DNA from 3 places in the Diaphorobacter sp. C33 genome. Region 3 is predicted to be linked to each of the others. Evidence: predicted binding sites of a transcription regulator. Region 3 holds the regulator's gene; each other region holds the start of a gene.

Region 1 (5,629 bases), 620 kb from region 3:
CACGCCCGAGCCCTTGCGCTTTTCGACCTTCTGGCCGGCCTTTTGCCGTGTCTGCGCGGCCTTGATGGCCAGCTCTGCCAGCTTCTTGCCGTATTCCACGTGCTGGTTCAGCCACAGCTCCAGCGCCGGGCGCACGAAGCTGGACACCAGCCGCACGGCGTCGCGCGAGTTCAGCCGCTCCTTGATCTGCCCCTGGAACTGCGGGTCCAGCACCTTGGCCGCCAGCACATAGCTGGCGCGCGCAAACACGTCCTCGGGCAGTAGCTTCACGCCCTTGGGCAGGAGCGAGTGCAGCTCGATGAAACTCTTGACCGCGTTGAACAGGCCGTCGCGCAGGCCGCTTTCATGGGTGCCGCCGGCGCTGGTGGGGATCAGGTTCACGTAGCTCTCGCGCACCGGCTGGCCTTCCTCTGTGAAGGCCACACACCATGCGGCGCCCTCGCCCTCGGCAAAGCTCTCGTTGTGGCGGTCGGCGAAGCCCTCGCCCTCGAACAGCGGGATCACCGGATCAGCGCTCAGCGTCTGTGCCAGGTAGTCGCGCAGGCCGCCCTTGTACTGCCAGGTCTGGGTGTCGCGCGTCTTTTCATTGACCAGCTGCACCGTGACGCCGGGCATGAGCACCGCCTTGCTGCGCAGCAAGTGCGTCAGCTCGCCCATCGGAAGGTTGCTGGACTCAAAGTACTTGGCGTCGGGCCAGACGCGCACGGTGGTGCCCTGCTTGCGCTCGCCCGCCTGCAGCGGGCGCGCCGCCAGCGGCTCGGTCACATCGCCGCCCGCAAACACCAGGCGCGCCACCTGGCCCTCGCGGTGGGTGGCCACCTCCAGCCGGGTGGCCAGGGCGTTGGTGACGCTTACGCCCACACCATGCAGGCCGCCCGAGAAGCTGTAGGCCCCGCCCTTGCCCTTGTCGAACTTGCCGCCCGCGTGCAAGCGGGTGAACACCAGTTCCACCACCGGTGCGTTCTCCTCGGGATGCAGGCCGAACGGAATGCCCCGGCCGTCGTCCTCCACGCTCACCGAGCCGTCGGTGTGCAAGGTCACCTTGATCTTCTTGCCAAAGCCCGCCAGCGCCTCGTCGGCCGCGTTGTCCAGCACCTCCTGGATGATGTGCAGGGGGTTGTCGGTGCGGGTGTACATGCCCGGCCGCTGCTTGACGGGCTCCAGTCCCTTGAGGACGCGGATCGAGCCTTCGGAGTAGTCGCTGGCGGAGGTGGATGCGGGTTTGACTGCCATGGCGGCGGATTGTAGTGCTGGATATAAAACCAGGATGGTGACGCTTTCTTGCCCCGCCAGCGTGCTGCACAGGGGGGGCGCCAAGCAGGCGACACGGGTTTTCGCTACATTCGCCGGATGCACGACGCAACCCGAAAACTGTCCATGGCCCAGGTGCTGATCTGCGGCGCCGCCATCGTCACTCTGTCCATGGGCATCCGGCACGGCTTCGGCCTGTGGCTGCAGCCCATCACCCAGGACATGGGCTGGACACGCCAGACCTTTGCCCTGGCCATGGCCATTCAGAACCTGTCCTGGGGTCTGTTCGGCATCTTTGGCGGCATGCTGGCCGACCGCCTGGGCGCCTTCCGCGTGCTGATCGGCGGCGCAGCGCTCTACGCCATGGGCCTGGCCGGCATGGCGCTGTCTCCCACGCCGCTGCTGTTTTCGCTGACCACGGGCGTGCTGATCGGCGCTGCGCAGGCGGGCACCACCTACGCCATCATCTACGGGGTACTGGGCCGGCAGATCCCGGCCGACAAGCGCTCCTGGGCCATGGGCGTGGCCGCTGCGGCGGGCTCGTTCGGCCAGTTCCTCATGGTGCCGCTGGAGGGGCAACTGATCCTGCGCCTGGGCTGGCAAGAGGCCCTGCTGGTGCTCTCGGCGATGGTGATCCTGATCGTTCCGCTGGCCTTTGGCCTGCGCGAGCCGGGCTTTCATGGCAGCGCCCCCATCAAACGTACCCAGTCCGTGGGCGAGGCCTTTGCCGAGGCGCTGCGCTACCGCAGCTTCCTGCTGCTCACCGCCGGCTACTTCGTGTGCGGCTTCCAGGTGGTGTTCATCGGTGTGCACATGCCCAGCTATCTGCGCGACCAGGGCCTCACGCCCCAGGTGGCCAGCTATGCGCTGGCGCTGATCGGGCTGTTCAACGTGTTCGGCACCTATATCGCGGGCTCGCTGGGCCAACGGATCCCGAAGCGCCACATCCTGGCGTTCATCTATTTCGCCCGTGCCGTGGCCATCACCATCTTCCTGCTGGTGCCGCTGTCGCCGCTGTCGGTTTACGTGTTCTCGGCCGTGATCGGCGCACTGTGGCTGTCCACGGTGCCCCCCACCAATGCCACCGTTGCGCAGATCTTCGGGGTGCAGCACCTGTCCATGCTCAGCGGCTTCGTGTTCTTCAGCCACCAGATCGGCAGCTTCCTGGGCGTGTGGCTGGGCGGCTATCTGTATGACCGCACGGGCAGCTACGACATCGTGTGGTACCTGGCGATTGTGTTGGGCATCCTCGCCGGCTTGGTGAACCTGCCCGTACGCGAGGGTGCCATCGTGCGCGCCACCCCTCAGGCGGCCTGACCATGCGCACCCTGTACAAGCGGTCGATCGTCGCAGCTGCGCTGCTCGCGGTGCTGCTGGGGGTGTTCGCGCTGTACCTGCAGCCCGACTTCATGCTGACGCTGGCGGACCAGATCTGGGCCTGCTTCTGACGATGGCCCCGCACGGCACCGCCCATGCGCCGCTGCCCGCGGCCTCGGAATGGATACAGCGCTGGTCCCACCTGGTGCCTGCGGGCGGCAGTGTGCTGGACGTGGCTTGCGGTCACGGCCGTCACATGCGCTGGTTCTATGAAAGAAAACACCCGGTAACGGGCATAGAAAAAGCGCCAGAAGCTATCGAAAGCATAGCACCATGGGGCGCAACGATCGTTGCGGATATCGAGGCTGGCCCCTGGCCCCTGCCCGGGCAGCGCTTTGCCGGCGTGGTGGTCACCAATTACCTGTGGCGTCCTTTGCTGCCCACCATCGTGGACAGCGTGGCGCCCGGTGGCGTGCTGCTCTATGAGACCTTCGCCCTGGGCAACGAAACTGTCGGCCGGCCCGCGCGGGCCGAATTCCTGCTGAGGCCGGGCGAACTGCTGCAGGCCTGCCGGGACCTGCGCATCGTGGCTTATGAGGAAGGCTTCCTCGACGCGCCCGCGCGCTTCATGCAGCGCATCGCCGCCGTGCGGCCTGCGCCGTCCATGGACGGGCCTCTGCGCGCGCCGCTGCGCGCGCCGCTGCAGGGCCCCGTCTAGTTAGAATGTCTTTTTACCGTTTTTGAACGCGGACATGACTTCTCCCAGCGCCCCCCTGACCGGCAGCATCGTCGCCCTCGTCACGCCCATGCATGACGACGGCAGTGTGGACTACCCCGCGCTGCGCAAACTCATCGACTGGCACATCGCAGAAGGCACCGACTGCATCGGCGTGGTGGGCACGACCGGCGAATCGCCCACGGTGAATGTGGAGGAGCACTGCGAAATCATTCGCGTGTCCGTGGAACAAGCCGCCAAGCGCGTGCCCATCATGGCGGGCTGCGGCGCCAATTCCACGGCCGAGGCCATCGAGCTGGCCAGGTTCGCCAAGAAGGTTGGCGCCGACAGCCAGTTGCAGGTCGTGCCCTATTACAACAAGCCCACGCAGGAAGGCCAGTACCGCCACTTCAAGGCGATCGCCGAGGCCGTGGGCGACCTGCCGATGGTGCTGTACAACGTGCCCGGCCGGTCGGTGGCGGACATGCAGCACGAAACCGTGTTGCGCCTCACGCAGGTGCCCGGCATCGTGGGCATCAAGGAAGCCACAGGCAACATCGAACGCGCGCAATGGCTCATCCGCGACGTGCCCAAGGGCTTCGCCGTTTATTCCGGCGATGACCCCACGGCCGTGGCGCTCATGCTGTGCGGCGGCCAGGGGAACATCAGCGTGACGGCCAACGTGGCGCCCCGCCTGATGCACGAGCTGTGCGTAGCCGCGCTCGCCGGCGACACCCGCCGCGCCATGGAGATCCAGTTCCGCCTGATGCCCGTGCACAAGCAACTGTTCGTCGAGGCCAACCCCATCCCCGTGAAGTGGGCTGTGCAACGCATGGGCCTGTGCGGCGGCGCTATGCGCCTGCCCATGACGCCCCTGAGCCAGGGCAACGAAGCCGTGGTCGAGGCCGCCCTGCGCGCCGCGGGGCTGCTCTAAGCTCTAATTTCACCCAGCCTGTTGCCAGCTTGCAGCGTATTTGGAACGCTCCCGGCCGAATCTGGATCAATGAGGATTTTCGCGTGAACGCTACCACCCGTTTGGGCCTGCTGGGCCTTGCCGTGACCCTGTCCGCCTGCTCCGTGCTGGAGAACGACAAGATCGATTACAAAAGCGCCACCAAGGGGGCAACGCTGGAGGTGCCTCCGGACCTGACGCAGCTCTCGCGCGACACACGCTACACGGTGCCTGGCGGCGTCGTGTCTGCTGCCGCTTTCGAAGCGGGCCAGGCGCAACAGCCCCGCGGCGCGGCGAGCGCAGCCCCGAAGTCCATTGGAGACGTACGCATCGAGCGCGACGGCAACCAACGATGGCTGGTGGTGGACCGCCCTGCCGACCAACTGTGGGACCCGGTGCGTGACTTCTGGATCGAAAACGGCTTCGTGTACGTGCTGGAACAACCCAAGCTCGGCCTGCTGGAGACCGACTGGGCCGAAAACCGCGCCAAGCTGCCGCAGGACATCATCCGCTCCACGATTGGCAAGGTCTTCGATTCGCTGTATTCCACGGGCGAACGCGACAAGTTCCGGACCCGCCTGGAGCGCAACGCCAGCGGCGGCACGGAGATCTACATCAGCCACCGCGGCATGGTGGAGGTCTACACCAACACCCAGAAGGACAACACCGTCTGGCAGCCCCGCCCGGCCGATCCGGAACTGGAAACCGAATTCCTGCGCCGGCTGATGGTCAAGCTGGGCGTGAGCGAGGAGCAATCCAAGGCCGCCGCCGCAGCGCCCGTACCCTCCGCCCCGTCCGCGCGCATGGCCACGGTCGACAACGTGCCGGTGGTGCAGCTTGACGAAGGCTTCGACCGCGCGTGGCGCCGCGTGGGCGTGTCGCTGGACCGCACCGGCTTCACCGTGGAGGACCGAGACCGCAGCCAGGGCGTGTACTTCGTACGCTACGTCGCCCCGACCGAGAAGAAGGAGCAAGGCTTCTTCAGCAAGCTGTTCAGCCGCTCGCCCGACGCGGTGCCGCCGCTGAAGTACCGCATCGTGGTGCGCAGCGAGGGCAACCGAAGCACCGTGTCTGTGCTCAACGCCGCAGGCGCGCCCGAGACCTCCGCCAATGCACAGCGCATCGTGCGCGTGCTCGCGGATGATCTGAAGTAAAAGGGGCGGCGCCGCGCCGCTTGCGCCTACACGATGCTGCGCTTTCGCAATCTGGCCAGCGGCAGCACCGGCAACGCCACGCTGGTTGAAGGGCGCAGCGGCGCGCATACCCGGCGCCTGCTCGTGGATTGCGGGCTGGGCATCCGGCAACTGCAATGGCGCCTGGAGGCTGCGGGTACGGCCCCGGCGCAGTTGGATGCCGTCTTTATCACGCATGAGCATTCCGATCATGTGGGCTGC
Region 2 (5,629 bases), 800 kb from region 3:
GCATGCGCTGCTGCTGCAAAGCGTGCTGAACGAGGAGTCGCTGTCGGCCGGCGTCTGGTACGTGGCCATCGACTTTCAGCTGTTCGCCCTCACCACGCTGGTCCTGACTGGGGTATCACGCGCGGCGGTGGCGCTGCGTGCGCGCGGCATGTCCCGCTACTGGCCCTGGGCCCTGAGCGGCGCGCAGGCACTCGTGGCGACGGGCGTCGCCGCCTCGCTGCTGTACTTCAACCGCGACGCCGATTGGGACGTCTGGGCGGTGTATTTCTTCGGTGCCTATGGCCTTGGCATGCTGGCCTACTGGGCCGTGCAGTCGCCCCGCGCGCTGGGAGCCTGGAGCTGGGCGCTGCTGATCGCGGCGCTGGTGGTGGCTGCGTTGGCACTGGAGTGGCGCCCCCGCATTGCGCTGGCCGGCGTGACTGCGCTGCTGCTGGTGGTGGCCATGCGCAGCCTGGCCATGCAGCGCTGGCAAGGCTGGGCACCGCTCAGCCGGCTGGGGCAGATCTCGTATTCGGTATTCCTCGTGCACTTTGCGGTGTGCGTGCTCGTCAACGCGGTGGAAAGCTACTTCTGGCCGCAGTCAGTAGCCGCCGCGATGGCGGGCATGGGCATCGCTTTCGTGCTGTCGATCGCCGCGGGCCACCTGCTGTACGAGCGTGTGGAGCGCCACGTTCCCACATGGCAATCTGCGCTGCGCTGGCAGGCCGGACTCGTGGGAACCGGCCTGCTGACCACCGCGCTCATGGCAGGCCTGCGCTGACGAAAAAAAGGCAGCCAGTCATGGCTGCCTCGGGTCTTGGGTGGTGCGATCGCGCTCAGCGATGCAGTTCACCCGCGTTCTCGGGTTGGAAATCAATGGCGTCCACGCGCACGGTGACCTGGCCGGTGGGACTGGGCATCTGGAATTCGTCGCCCACGCCCAGGCCCAGCAGTGCGATGCCGACGGGTGCGAACACCGACACCTTGTCGCCCGAGCCGTCCATCTCCTTCGGATAGACCAGCGTCAGCGTGTTCGTCTTGCCGGTTTCCAGCAGCGTGAAGCGCACGGTGGAATTCATGGTCACCACGTTGGGGGGCATGTCCTTGGGATCGAACACGTCGGCGCGGTCCAGCTCGGCCTCCAGTGCTTCCCGGCCAGGAAAGGGGGCGGTTTGTTTTTCCAGCAGGGCTTCGATGCGCTCCAGGTCCAGGGACGACAGGATGATGTGGGGCTTGCGCTGCATGGTGTGATTCCCTTGTAAACGATAGTGAAAGCGCGCCTGCCGGGCAGCCGCGCTCAAACGGACAAAAGCCCGGGCAACGGGGTTGTCCGGGCCAAGGCATGTTCTCAAAAAAAGCACCAAATTGGGTGCGGAAGTGGTGAATTGTGCGGCCTGGTGCCGCGTTTGCCAAGCGATCTCACACGCGCGCAGTGCGAATTGCGCTGCGCTTGCAGCCCCCCGGCAAATGGCGTAGGCCTTTGGATATTGCCAGAATAACTGTTTATTTATACAGTTATTCAATGCATTCCGAAGACGATCCCCCGCCCTCACTGGCTCCTGTCGTATGGGCGCCCGTGCAGCCACTCAAGGGGCGGGGTACAGCCACGCGTATGGCCCACCGTTTCATGCGCGATGTGCGCGAGGCGTTTGACGACGGCTGGGGCGGGCCGGCGGAGGGTGTGATGGGCGACGAAAGTGCCGCGCCCGCCGCGCCGCTGACCCAGGTGATCTGGGAAGACGCGCGCAGCGCGCTGTGCGGCAATGATTCGCCCGACATCTTCTTCGAGCAGTCGGTGAACCCTTACCGTGGCTGCGAGCATGGCTGTGTGTACTGCTACGCACGGCCCACGCACAGCTACCTCAACCTGTCGCCGGGGCTGGACTTCGAGACCCGCATCATCGCCAAGCGTAATATCGCCACGGTGCTGCGGGGCGAGTTGGCGCGCGCCAGCCATCGGCCTTCGGTGGTCAACATCGGCTCCGCCACCGACTGCTACCAGCCGGTGGAGCGTGAGCTGCGCCTCACGCGCGCGCTGATCGAGGTGATGCGCGATGCGCGACACCCGTTCTCGCTGATCACCAAGAGCAGCGGCGTGGAACGTGACCTGGACCTGCTGGCTCCGCTGGCGCACAGCCGGCTGGCGGCGGCCTACGTGACCATCACCACGCTGGATGCGCGCCTGGCCCGCGTGCTGGAGCCGCGCGCGGCCGCGCCGCACCGGCGGCTGCGCACCATCCGCGCGCTGGCCGAAGCCGGCGTGCCCGTCGGCGTGAGCGTGGCGCCGCAGATTCCTTTCATTACGGAGGACATGGAGCAGGTGCTGGCCGCCGCGCGCGATGCGGGCGCCACCTCGGCCTTCTACACGGTGATCCGCCTGCCGTGGGAACTCAATGCCCTGATGCGCGAGTGGCTGCAACTGCACTACCCGCAGCGTGCCGAACGCGTCCTGGCGCGCATTCAGGATCTGCACGGAATCGACGCAACCGCGCGTATCGCGGGCAAGAGCTACGACAGCAGCCACGCCACGCGCATGAAGGGCTCGGGCCTGTGGGCCGACCTGCTGCGCCAGCGCTTCGAGAAGACCTGTGCGCGCCTGGGCCTGAACCGCCAGCGCACGGAACTGGACCTGTCGCAGTACCGCCCGGCGCTGGCGCGCGGGCAGGGGGTGCTGTTCTGAGCGCGGTGCGCGCCGCGGCTAGCATGGGCGCTTTGCTGTGGGGAGGGAGTGCCGAATGCTGTTGATCGTAGGAACCATTCGCCTGCCGGCGGACGGGCTGGCCGCCGCGCTGCCGGCCATGCGGGCGATGGTGCAGGCTTCACGGGCCGAACCGGGCTGCATCGAATATGCGTATGCGCAGGATGTGCTGGACGCCGGGCTGATCCACGTGCATGAGCTGTGGCGCAGCCAGGACGACCTGGACCGGCACTTCGCCAGTGCCCACATTGCGCAGTGGCGCGCTCTGTGGCCGGCGCTGGGCATCGGCGGGCGCGACCTGCGCACCTATGCGGTGGGTGCGCCCCGCCCGGTGTGAGCGGTTTGGCGGGCGCCGGGTGTCAGACGGTGCATGAACCTCAGGCGGCCCGGGCAACCGCGAAAGGGCGGCAGAAACGCGGCCAGTCGCGGCGCAAGGCGCTCCCCTCGTTCGGGCTGTAGCGGGCATCCGCAACGGCGCGCGGACAGGTTGTGCGGAACGAGCGAGCCGGGCAGTTCGTTCACACTGCCTCAGGCGCCCAACTGCTGCGCGTGGTGGCGCAGGTGGTCGTCGATGAAGCTCTGGATGAAGTAGTAGCCGTGGTCATAGCCTGCGTGGCGGCGCAGCGTGAGCGGCTGGCCGATGGCGCTGCAGGCCGCCTCGAACAGGTGCGGGTGCAGTTGATCGGCCAGGAATTTGTCGTCCAGCCCCTGGTCGATGAGGATGCCGCCGGGGTAGGGCGCGAGGGGCTGGTTCTCCATGAGCACGGTGGCGTCGTGCTGTCCCCAGGAGGTGCGGCCCGGGCCCAGGTAGCCGGTGAACGCCTTCTCGCCCCAGGGGCAGCGCGTGGGGGCGCAGATGGGCGCGAAGGCCGACAGGCTCTTGAACCGGCCCGGGTGGCGCAGTGCCAGCGTCAGCGCGCCATGGCCGCCCATGCTGTGGCCAAACAGGCCCAGCCGGGCACCGTCGATGGGCAGGGCGTTGGTGACAAGCGGCAGCAGTTCCTCCAGCAGGTAGCTTTCCATACGCCAGTGCGTGGACCAGGGGGCTTGCGTGGCGTCCAAATAGAAGCCCGCGCCCACGCCGAAGTCCCAGGCGTCGGCCTCGCCCGCCACGCCCGCGCCGCGCGGGCTGGTGTCGGGGGTGATGAGGGCCAGGCCCAGCTCTGCCGCCAGGCGCTGGGCGCCGGCCTTGATGGGGAAGGTCTCCTCGGTGCAGGTCAGGCCCGCGAGGTAGAGCAGCGCGGGGACCTTTCTATCCGCACTCTCGGCTGCCAGCGCACGGGGCGGCAGGTAGACGGCGAAGCGCATCGGCAGACCCACTGCGTGCGATGCATGGCGGTAAAAGCGTTGCTCGCCGCCAAAGCAGGCGTGGGCCGAGAGTTGTTCCAGGGTGTCGGACATGGGCGTGTTGCTCCTTTTTAAGTAGCTGTTGGCGTTTGGTATGGGGGGGATTCAGTAATAAAAGTACTGGAATCCCTTGTGCATCAAGCGCCAAGCGCTCCTGTTTTTATGCAGCGTAGTTCACCACCGAGCGGATCGACTTGCCCTCGTGCATCAGGTCGAACGCCTGGTTGATGTCCGTGAGGCCCATGGTGTGGGTGACGAACGGGGCGAGCTGGATCTTGCCGGCCATGGCGTCCTCCACCATGCCGGGCAGTTCGCTGCGGCCCTTGACGCCGCCGAAGGCCGTACCCAGCCACTTGCGGCCCGTGACGAGCTGGAACGGGCGAGTCGAGATCTCTTGTCCCGCACCGGCCACGCCGATGATCACGCTCTGACCCCAGCCGCGGTGTGCGCATTCCAGCGCCGCACGCATCACGTTGACGTTGCCAATGCACTCGAAGCTGTGGTCCACACCCCAGCCAGTCATCTCCACGATCACCTGCTGGATGGGCTTGTCGAAGTCCTTGGGGTTCACGCAGTCGGTGGCTCCGAAGGTGCGTGCCAGGTCGAACTTGCCCGGGTTGGTGTCGATGGCGATGATGCGGCCCGCGCCGGCCAGGTGGGCGCCCTGGATCACCGCCAGGCCGATGCCGCCCAGGCCGAACACGGCCACGCTGTCGCCCGGCTGCACCTTGGCGGTGTTCTTGACCGCGCCCAGCCCGGTGGTCACGCCGCAGCCCAGCAGGCAGACCTGCTCGGGGTTGGCATCGGGGTGAACCTTGGCCAGCGACACCTCGGCCACCACGGTGTATTCGCTGAACGTGGAGCAGCCCATGTAGTGGTACACGGGCTGGCCGTTGTAGCTGAAGCGCGTGGTGCCGTCGGGCATCACACCCTTGCCCTGCGTGGCGCGCACGGCCACGCACAGGTTGGTCTTGCCGCTCTTGCAGAACAGGCATTCGCCGCATTCGGCGGTGTACAGCGGAATCACATGGTCGCCCGGCTTGACGCTGGTGACGCCTTCGCCCACCTCCACCACGACGCCCGCGCCCTCATGGCCCAACACGGCGGGGAAGATGCCCTCGGGGTCGTCGCCGCTGAGCGTGAAGGCATCGGTGTGGCATACGCCGGTGTGGGTGATCTTGACCAGCACTTCCCCCTTGCGGGGCGGGGCCACGTCGAGTTCGACGATCTGCAGGGGTTCACCAGCTTTGAAGGCGACGGCGGCGCGGGATTTCATGGGAGGGCTCCTTGTAGTGAAAGGGTGGGGGGCGTTACTTCAGGTACGAGCGCAGCAGGGCCAGCGTCTCGTCCACGGCCTGGGGCGAGGGGGCGGGCTCTTGCGCCAGCGTTTCGCGCACATGGCTGTCCAGCATGTCGGCCATCAGCCCATGCACGGCGCCGCGCAGGGCGGCCAGCTGCTGCAGGATGGGTGCGCAGTCGCTGCCCGCCTGCACGGCGCGCTCCAGCGCCTCGGCCTGGCCGCGGATGCGGCGCAGGCGCGTGATGGCGCGTTGCTTGTCTTCGGCGGTATGGGGCATGGCGGTTGGATGGGCGGGCGTTGCGCCA
Region 3 (5,629 bases):
AGTCCGTGGTCACGGTGATGGAGGCCGCGCGCCGCGTGGGCCTGTCGCAGATCACCTTTGCCACCCAGTCGTCGGCCACGGCCGGCAAGTAAGCCTGCGCCGATGGCCACGCCCGGCCGCCCGTCCCCCCTGGCCGAGCGGCTGCGCGGCGCCTGGCAGCAACGTGGCGCGCTGGCCCTGGCGCTGTGGCCGCTGTCGCTGCTGTACGGCGTGCTCACGGCGCTGCGCCGCGCGCTCTATCGCACGGGTCTGCTGCGCAGCGAGCGGCTGCCCGTGCCCGTCATCGTGGTCGGCAACGTGATCGCCGGCGGCGCCGGCAAAACGCCCGTGACCCTGGCCGTGGTGCGCCACCTGCAGGCCCGCGGCTGGCGGCCGGGCGTCATCTCGCGGGGATACGGCCGCGCCACCGCAGACTGCCGCGAAGTGCTGCCCGCCAGCAGCGCGGCCGAGGTGGGCGACGAGCCGCTGCTCATCGCCCGCGCCAGCGGCGCCCCGGTCTTCGTGGCGCGCAGGCGTGCCCAGGCAGGGCGCGCGCTGCTGGCCGCCCACCCCGCCACCAACATCCTGGTTTGCGACGACGGCCTGCAGCACCTGGCCCTGGCGCGCGACCTGGAAGTCTGCGTCTTCAACGACGAAGGCGCCGGCAACGGCTGGCTGTTGCCTGCCGGCCCGCTGCGCGAGCCCTGGCCGCGCGCGGTGGACTTGGTGCTCCACGCCGGCTCCTCGCCCGGTGGGGTCGCGCCGCAATTCGCGCTGTTACGTGAACTCGCCGCCCATGCCGTGAATGCCAGCGGGCAGCACCTGCCGCTGGAGCAATTGCGGGGCGAACCGTTGCACGCACTCGCGGCGATCGCGCGGCCGCACGACTTTTTTGCGATGCTGCACGCGAGGGGCCTCCAGCCCGAGAGCGAGGAAGCACTGCCCGATCACTATGATTTTTCTAGCTGGCAGCGCCCGCCGGATAAGCGCTTACGGCTGATTTGTACCGAAAAAGACGCCGTCAAGCTCTGGCCCACGCACCCGGACGCGCTGGCCGTGCCGCTGGCCGTGCGGATCCCGCCGGCCTTCTTCGACGCGCTCGACGCCCGCCTGGCGTCGCTATCATCGTCCGGCCATTGAGGAACACCATGGATCCCAAACTGCTTGAACTGCTGGTCTGCCCCGTCACCAAGGGCCCGCTGACCTACGACCGCGAACGCCAAGAACTCATCTCGCGCAGCGCACGGCTGGCCTATCCCGTGCGCGACGGCATTCCCGTGCTGCTGGAAAACGAGGCCCGCCCCTTGAGCGACGAGGAGCTGGAACAGTGAGTCGCGCCGCACCGTTCACGGTGCTGATACCGGCGCGCCTGGCCTCCACCCGCCTGCCCAACAAGCCCCTGGCCGATATCGCCGGGCTGCCCATGGTGGTGCATGTGGCCCGCCGCGCCAGCCAGAGCGGCGCCCAGCGCTGCGTGGTCGCGGCGGACGACGCGCGCATCGTCCAGGCCTGCCAGGCGCATGGTGTGCAGGCTCTGCTGACGCGCGCCGACCACGCCAGCGGCAGCGATCGCCTGGCCGAGGCCTGCGAGCTGCTGGGCCTGGCGGGCGAAGACATTGTGGTGAACGTACAGGGTGACGAGCCCCTCATCGACCCACGGCTGATCGACGCCGTGGCCGCACTGCTGCATGCACGCGGCGATGCCAGCATGGGCACCGCCGCGCACGCCATCGACAGCGCGGAGGACTTTGCGAACCCCAACGTGGTGAAGGTGGTGCTGGACGCGCAGGGCCTCGCGCACTACTTCAGCCGCGCCCCCATCCCCCACGCACGCGACCACGCGCCGGGCAGCCTCTGGTGGCAGCCGGGCCAGACGGGGGTGCCCGTGGGTTTCGCACCGCTACGGCACATCGGCATCTACAGCTACCGGGCAGGCTTTCTGCGCCGGTTTCCACAGCTGCCAGCGGCGCCGACCGAGCAACTGGAAGCGCTGGAGCAGCTGCGCGCCCTCTGGCACGGCCACCGCATCGCCGTGCACGTGACCGGCAGCGCACCCGGTGCGGGCGTGGACACGCCAGCCGACCTGGAGCGCGTGCGCACCCTCCTGGGCGGCTAGCGCGGCCGTCAGCTTGGCGCATGGCCCGCGTGCTATCCTTGTTCGCAACAAGAGCACCTGTCCCGCGCTGGCGCGCCGACGGCAAGCGTGCCCGCTGATTTCAAAACACTAGAGGACATCCATGAGACTGATTCTGCTCGGCGCTCCCGGCGCCGGAAAGGGTACGCAGGCCGCGTTCATCTGCCAGAAATTCGGCATCCCCCAGATCTCCACCGGCGACATGCTGCGCGCCGCCGTCAAGGCCGGCACGCCCCTGGGCCTGCAAGCCAAGGCCGTCATGGATGCGGGCCAGCTCGTCAGCGACGACCTGATCATCAACCTGGTGAAGGAGCGTATCGCCGAGCCCGACTGTGCCCAGGGTTTCCTGTTCGACGGCTTCCCACGCACCATCCCCCAGGCAGACGCCATGAAAGCCGCGGGCGTGAAGCTCGACTATGTGCTGGAGATCGACGTGCCGTTCGACGCCATCATCGAGCGCATGAGCGGCCGCCGCTCCCACCCGGCTTCGGGCCGCACCTACCACGTGAAGTTCAACCCGCCCAAGGTCGAAGGCAAGGACGACGTGACGGGCGAGCCCCTGGTGCAGCGCGAGGACGACAAGGAAGAAACCGTCAAGAAGCGCCTGCAGGTCTACAGCGACCAGACCCGTCCGCTGGTGGACTATTACTCCAGCTGGGCCAAGACCGATCCCGCCAACGCGCCCAAGTATCGTGCCATTCAAGGCACCGGCAGCGTGGAGGAAATCACCCAGCGCGCCCTGACGGCACTGTCAAGCTGACGAACCCGCCGCCGGCGCCCGCCAACGCCCCGCAACGCGGGGCGTTGTGCTGTGTGCCCAGGCAAGCGCCTCGGCCCATGACGGTGCTTATGAATTAGCGGACTGCATCAACTCCAGCAGCAGGCTGACCCGTGCCTTCACAGGGCTCAGCCCATCCGCATCGCGCCAGGGCGTACCCGTCAGGTCCATCATCCGCCCCTGCGGGCAGCGCGAAGCCACGCGCACCTGCACCCCGGCCGCCACGGCACGCGCGAGCGCGGCCTCCAGCGCATGGTGCAGCGTGCCATTGCCGGTGGCGGCCACCACGATGCCGCGCACGCCCTTCTCCACCAGCCAGTCCACCAACGCGCCATCCGCGCTGGCGTGGCTGAGGACGATTTCCACGCGTGGCCAGGCTGCATCTGGCAGGATCGGCACCAGCGCGCCATGCGCGGGCTGTTCCACCTGCGGCGCAAGGCCGCGGGCCCAGCGCACGCGCCCCGCTTCCATCCATCCCAGAGGCCCAGCATCGCCGGAGTCGAACGCGTCCAGCCGCAGCGGGTGCACCTTGCTCACCTCGCGTGCCCCGTGCACCACGCCAGCGGCCGCCATCAGAACCCCCCGCGCTGAGGGATCGGCCGCCAGCGTGACGGCATCCAGCAGGTTCTGCGGCCCGTCCGGCGCGAGCGCCGTGGCCGGACGCATGGCACAGGTCAGTACCACCGGCTTGGCGGTGGTATCGAGCAGGTTGTGCAGCAGCCAGGCGGTTTCCTCCAGCGTATCCGTGCCGTGGGTGATGACGACGCCGGCCACGGCCGGGTCGGCCAGGTGTGCGGCGCAACGACCGGCCAGGCGCGCCCACACGTCAAAGCCCATGTCCTTGCTGTCCAGTTGCACCACCTGTTCAGCCACCAGCGCGCCGCCCGCGGCCTGCACCAGCCCGGGCACCGCGGCCAGCAATTGCTCCACGCCGATCTGCCCGGCCGTGTAGCCCACGTTCGCACCTTGCACCGCGGAAGAGCCCGCAATCGTGCCGCCGGTGCCCATAACGACGATTTTTCTTGCAGCTGCCACTTGCATCCCTCCAAAAACTGTTCAAAAATACAGATACTGGATTAAAAAACAGTAACCCACTCAACCACCGACCGCATTGGATCGCACCATGCTCGACAGTCCCAAGCTCACCGCCCGCCAGCAGCAGATCCTGGACCTGATCCAGACCGCCATCGCGCGCACCGGCGCCCCGCCCACCCGCGCCGAGATCGCGGCAGAGCTGGGTTTCAAGTCCGCCAACGCGGCCGAGGAGCACCTGCAGGCGCTGGCCCGCAAGGGCGTGATCGAACTGGTCAGCGGCACCTCGCGCGGCATCCGCCTGCGCGGCGAAACCGTGCGCAACATCAATGCGGCGCGCGGCGCCCAGTTCAACCTGCCGATACCCGGCCTGTCGCAGCTCACGCTGCCGCTGGTGGGCCGCGTGGCGGCCGGCTCGCCCATTCTCGCCCAGGAGCATGTGGACCAGACCTATACGGTGGAAGGCAGCCTGTTTGCGCACAAGCCCGACTACCTGCTCAAGGTGCGCGGCATGTCCATGCGCGACGCGGGCATCATGGACGGCGACCTGCTCGCCGTACAGGCAACGCGCGAGGCACGCAACGGGCAAATCATCGTGGCGCGCCTGGGCGATGACGTCACAGTCAAGCGCCTGCGCCGCACAGGCAGCGCCATCGAACTGCTGCCCGAGAACCCCGACTACCCGGTGATCCGCGTCGAGCCGGGCGAACCTTTCGAGATCGAAGGGCTGGCCGTGGGCCTGATACGCAACACCATGCTCATGTAGTCCGTTGAATGCAGCGCCACCGCAGGTGGCGGGCGTCTGGCAGGCGGTAGCCCGGGCATGCCCCGTAGCTGCGGCATGCCAACCCTGCGGATGCGCGCTTGACGTCCTTGGCAATCCTGCCTGTGTTCCACCTTCATGCCCTGGCATGCCGGAGTCTTCACATGGGATTTGCCCTCTTTGCCTTTGCCACCCTTTCCCGCCCCTTGCGCCGCCTGCGCCGATGGGGACTGGCCGCACGCCATATGTCGCGCGGCGCGGCACCCTCTGCCTGCACCACGCACGGACGCACCGATGCACTCCAGGGAGCGACGCCCAACGCCGGCCCTCCCGATAGCCCCGCCGTGGCAGGCATGGCGCAAGAAATTCCGGCCCGCCACCGCGCCTTTGCCATGCCTGCCGCGGATGCGGCCACGCAGCACACAGGTCTGCGGCCTGCGATCTCCACCCGTTCGCTCCCCCTGCGCGTGATCCTGCGCCATGACACCGACGACGCCTGCAAGCTCGTGATTTCCGGCCGCATGGCCGATGTGTGCGCGGAACTGGAGCGCCTGGCCCTGCGCTGACCGCGGGGCACTGCCGCGACCGCTTCTGACACTTTTCGAAGGCGTCGCGGCCACAGCGCGTTCATCGCAGGCCCGTTTCTACAATGCACGGCACTTGCAACTTCCCGCCCCCAAGCACGCCATGACCCACGAGTCCCGCCTGGGCCGCTTGCTGCAGCAACTGCTGTGGGGCCGGCGCACGGCCGCGCTGGCAACGCTGCAAACCCTGCCCGGCGCGGAATCGGTGCCATTCACAACGCCGGCGGTGTCGTTCGTTCCGTATGCCATCGACTCTACGGCCCAGGTGCTGGTATTGCATGTCAGCGCCCTCGCCGCCCATACTCGCAACCTGCGGCAATCGCCCGCGGTTTCTCTCCTGATCACGGCGCCCGAGGACG

Evidence for each region. Region 3 encodes LexA, which represses DNA repair genes until DNA is damaged. Its sites were predicted from a motif close to ACTGTATNNNNATACAGT; they were not measured.
Region 1: the regulator LexA is predicted to act here: its motif matches at 1,250-1,267, upstream of QY917_RS01235 (DNA topoisomerase IV subunit B).
Region 2: the regulator LexA is predicted to act here: its motif matches at 1,478-1,495, upstream of QY917_RS07920 (PA0069 family radical SAM protein).

Annotation. Positions count from the first base shown of each region.
Region 1 covers NZ_CP129980.1:234,157-239,785, reverse strand. The annotation lists gene QY917_RS01235 (DNA topoisomerase IV subunit B) at 1-1,233, opposite strand, end outside; gene QY917_RS01230 (MFS transporter) at 1,351-2,568, shown strand; gene QY917_RS01225 (hypothetical protein) at 2,571-2,699, shown strand; gene QY917_RS01220 (bifunctional 2-polyprenyl-6-hydroxyphenol methylase/3-demethylubiquinol 3-O-methyltransferase UbiG) at 2,702-3,286, shown strand; gene dapA (4-hydroxy-tetrahydrodipicolinate synthase) at 3,321-4,217, shown strand; gene bamC (outer membrane protein assembly factor BamC) at 4,301-5,389, shown strand; gene QY917_RS01205 (MBL fold metallo-hydrolase) at 5,423-5,629, shown strand, end outside.
Region 2 covers NZ_CP129980.1:1,659,566-1,665,194, reverse strand. The annotation lists gene QY917_RS07930 (acyltransferase) at 1-760, shown strand, start outside; gene rnk (nucleoside diphosphate kinase regulator) at 816-1,223, opposite strand; gene QY917_RS07920 (PA0069 family radical SAM protein) at 1,502-2,659, shown strand; gene QY917_RS07915 (putative quinol monooxygenase) at 2,715-3,014, shown strand; gene fghA (S-formylglutathione hydrolase) at 3,206-4,078, opposite strand; gene QY917_RS07905 (S-(hydroxymethyl)glutathione dehydrogenase/class III alcohol dehydrogenase) at 4,185-5,300, opposite strand; gene QY917_RS07900 (metal/formaldehyde-sensitive transcriptional repressor) at 5,335-5,601, opposite strand.
Region 3 covers NZ_CP129980.1:856,647-862,275, reverse strand. The annotation lists gene QY917_RS04105 (biopolymer transporter ExbD) at 1-92, shown strand, start outside; gene lpxK (tetraacyldisaccharide 4'-kinase) at 103-1,119, shown strand; gene QY917_RS04095 (Trm112 family protein) at 1,128-1,310, shown strand; gene kdsB (3-deoxy-manno-octulosonate cytidylyltransferase) at 1,307-2,095, shown strand; gene adk (adenylate kinase) at 2,217-2,873, shown strand; gene QY917_RS04080 (asparaginase) at 2,961-3,932, opposite strand; gene lexA (transcriptional repressor LexA) at 4,015-4,689, shown strand; gene QY917_RS04070 (hypothetical protein) at 4,851-5,252, shown strand; gene QY917_RS04065 (pyridoxamine 5'-phosphate oxidase family protein) at 5,374-5,629, shown strand, end outside.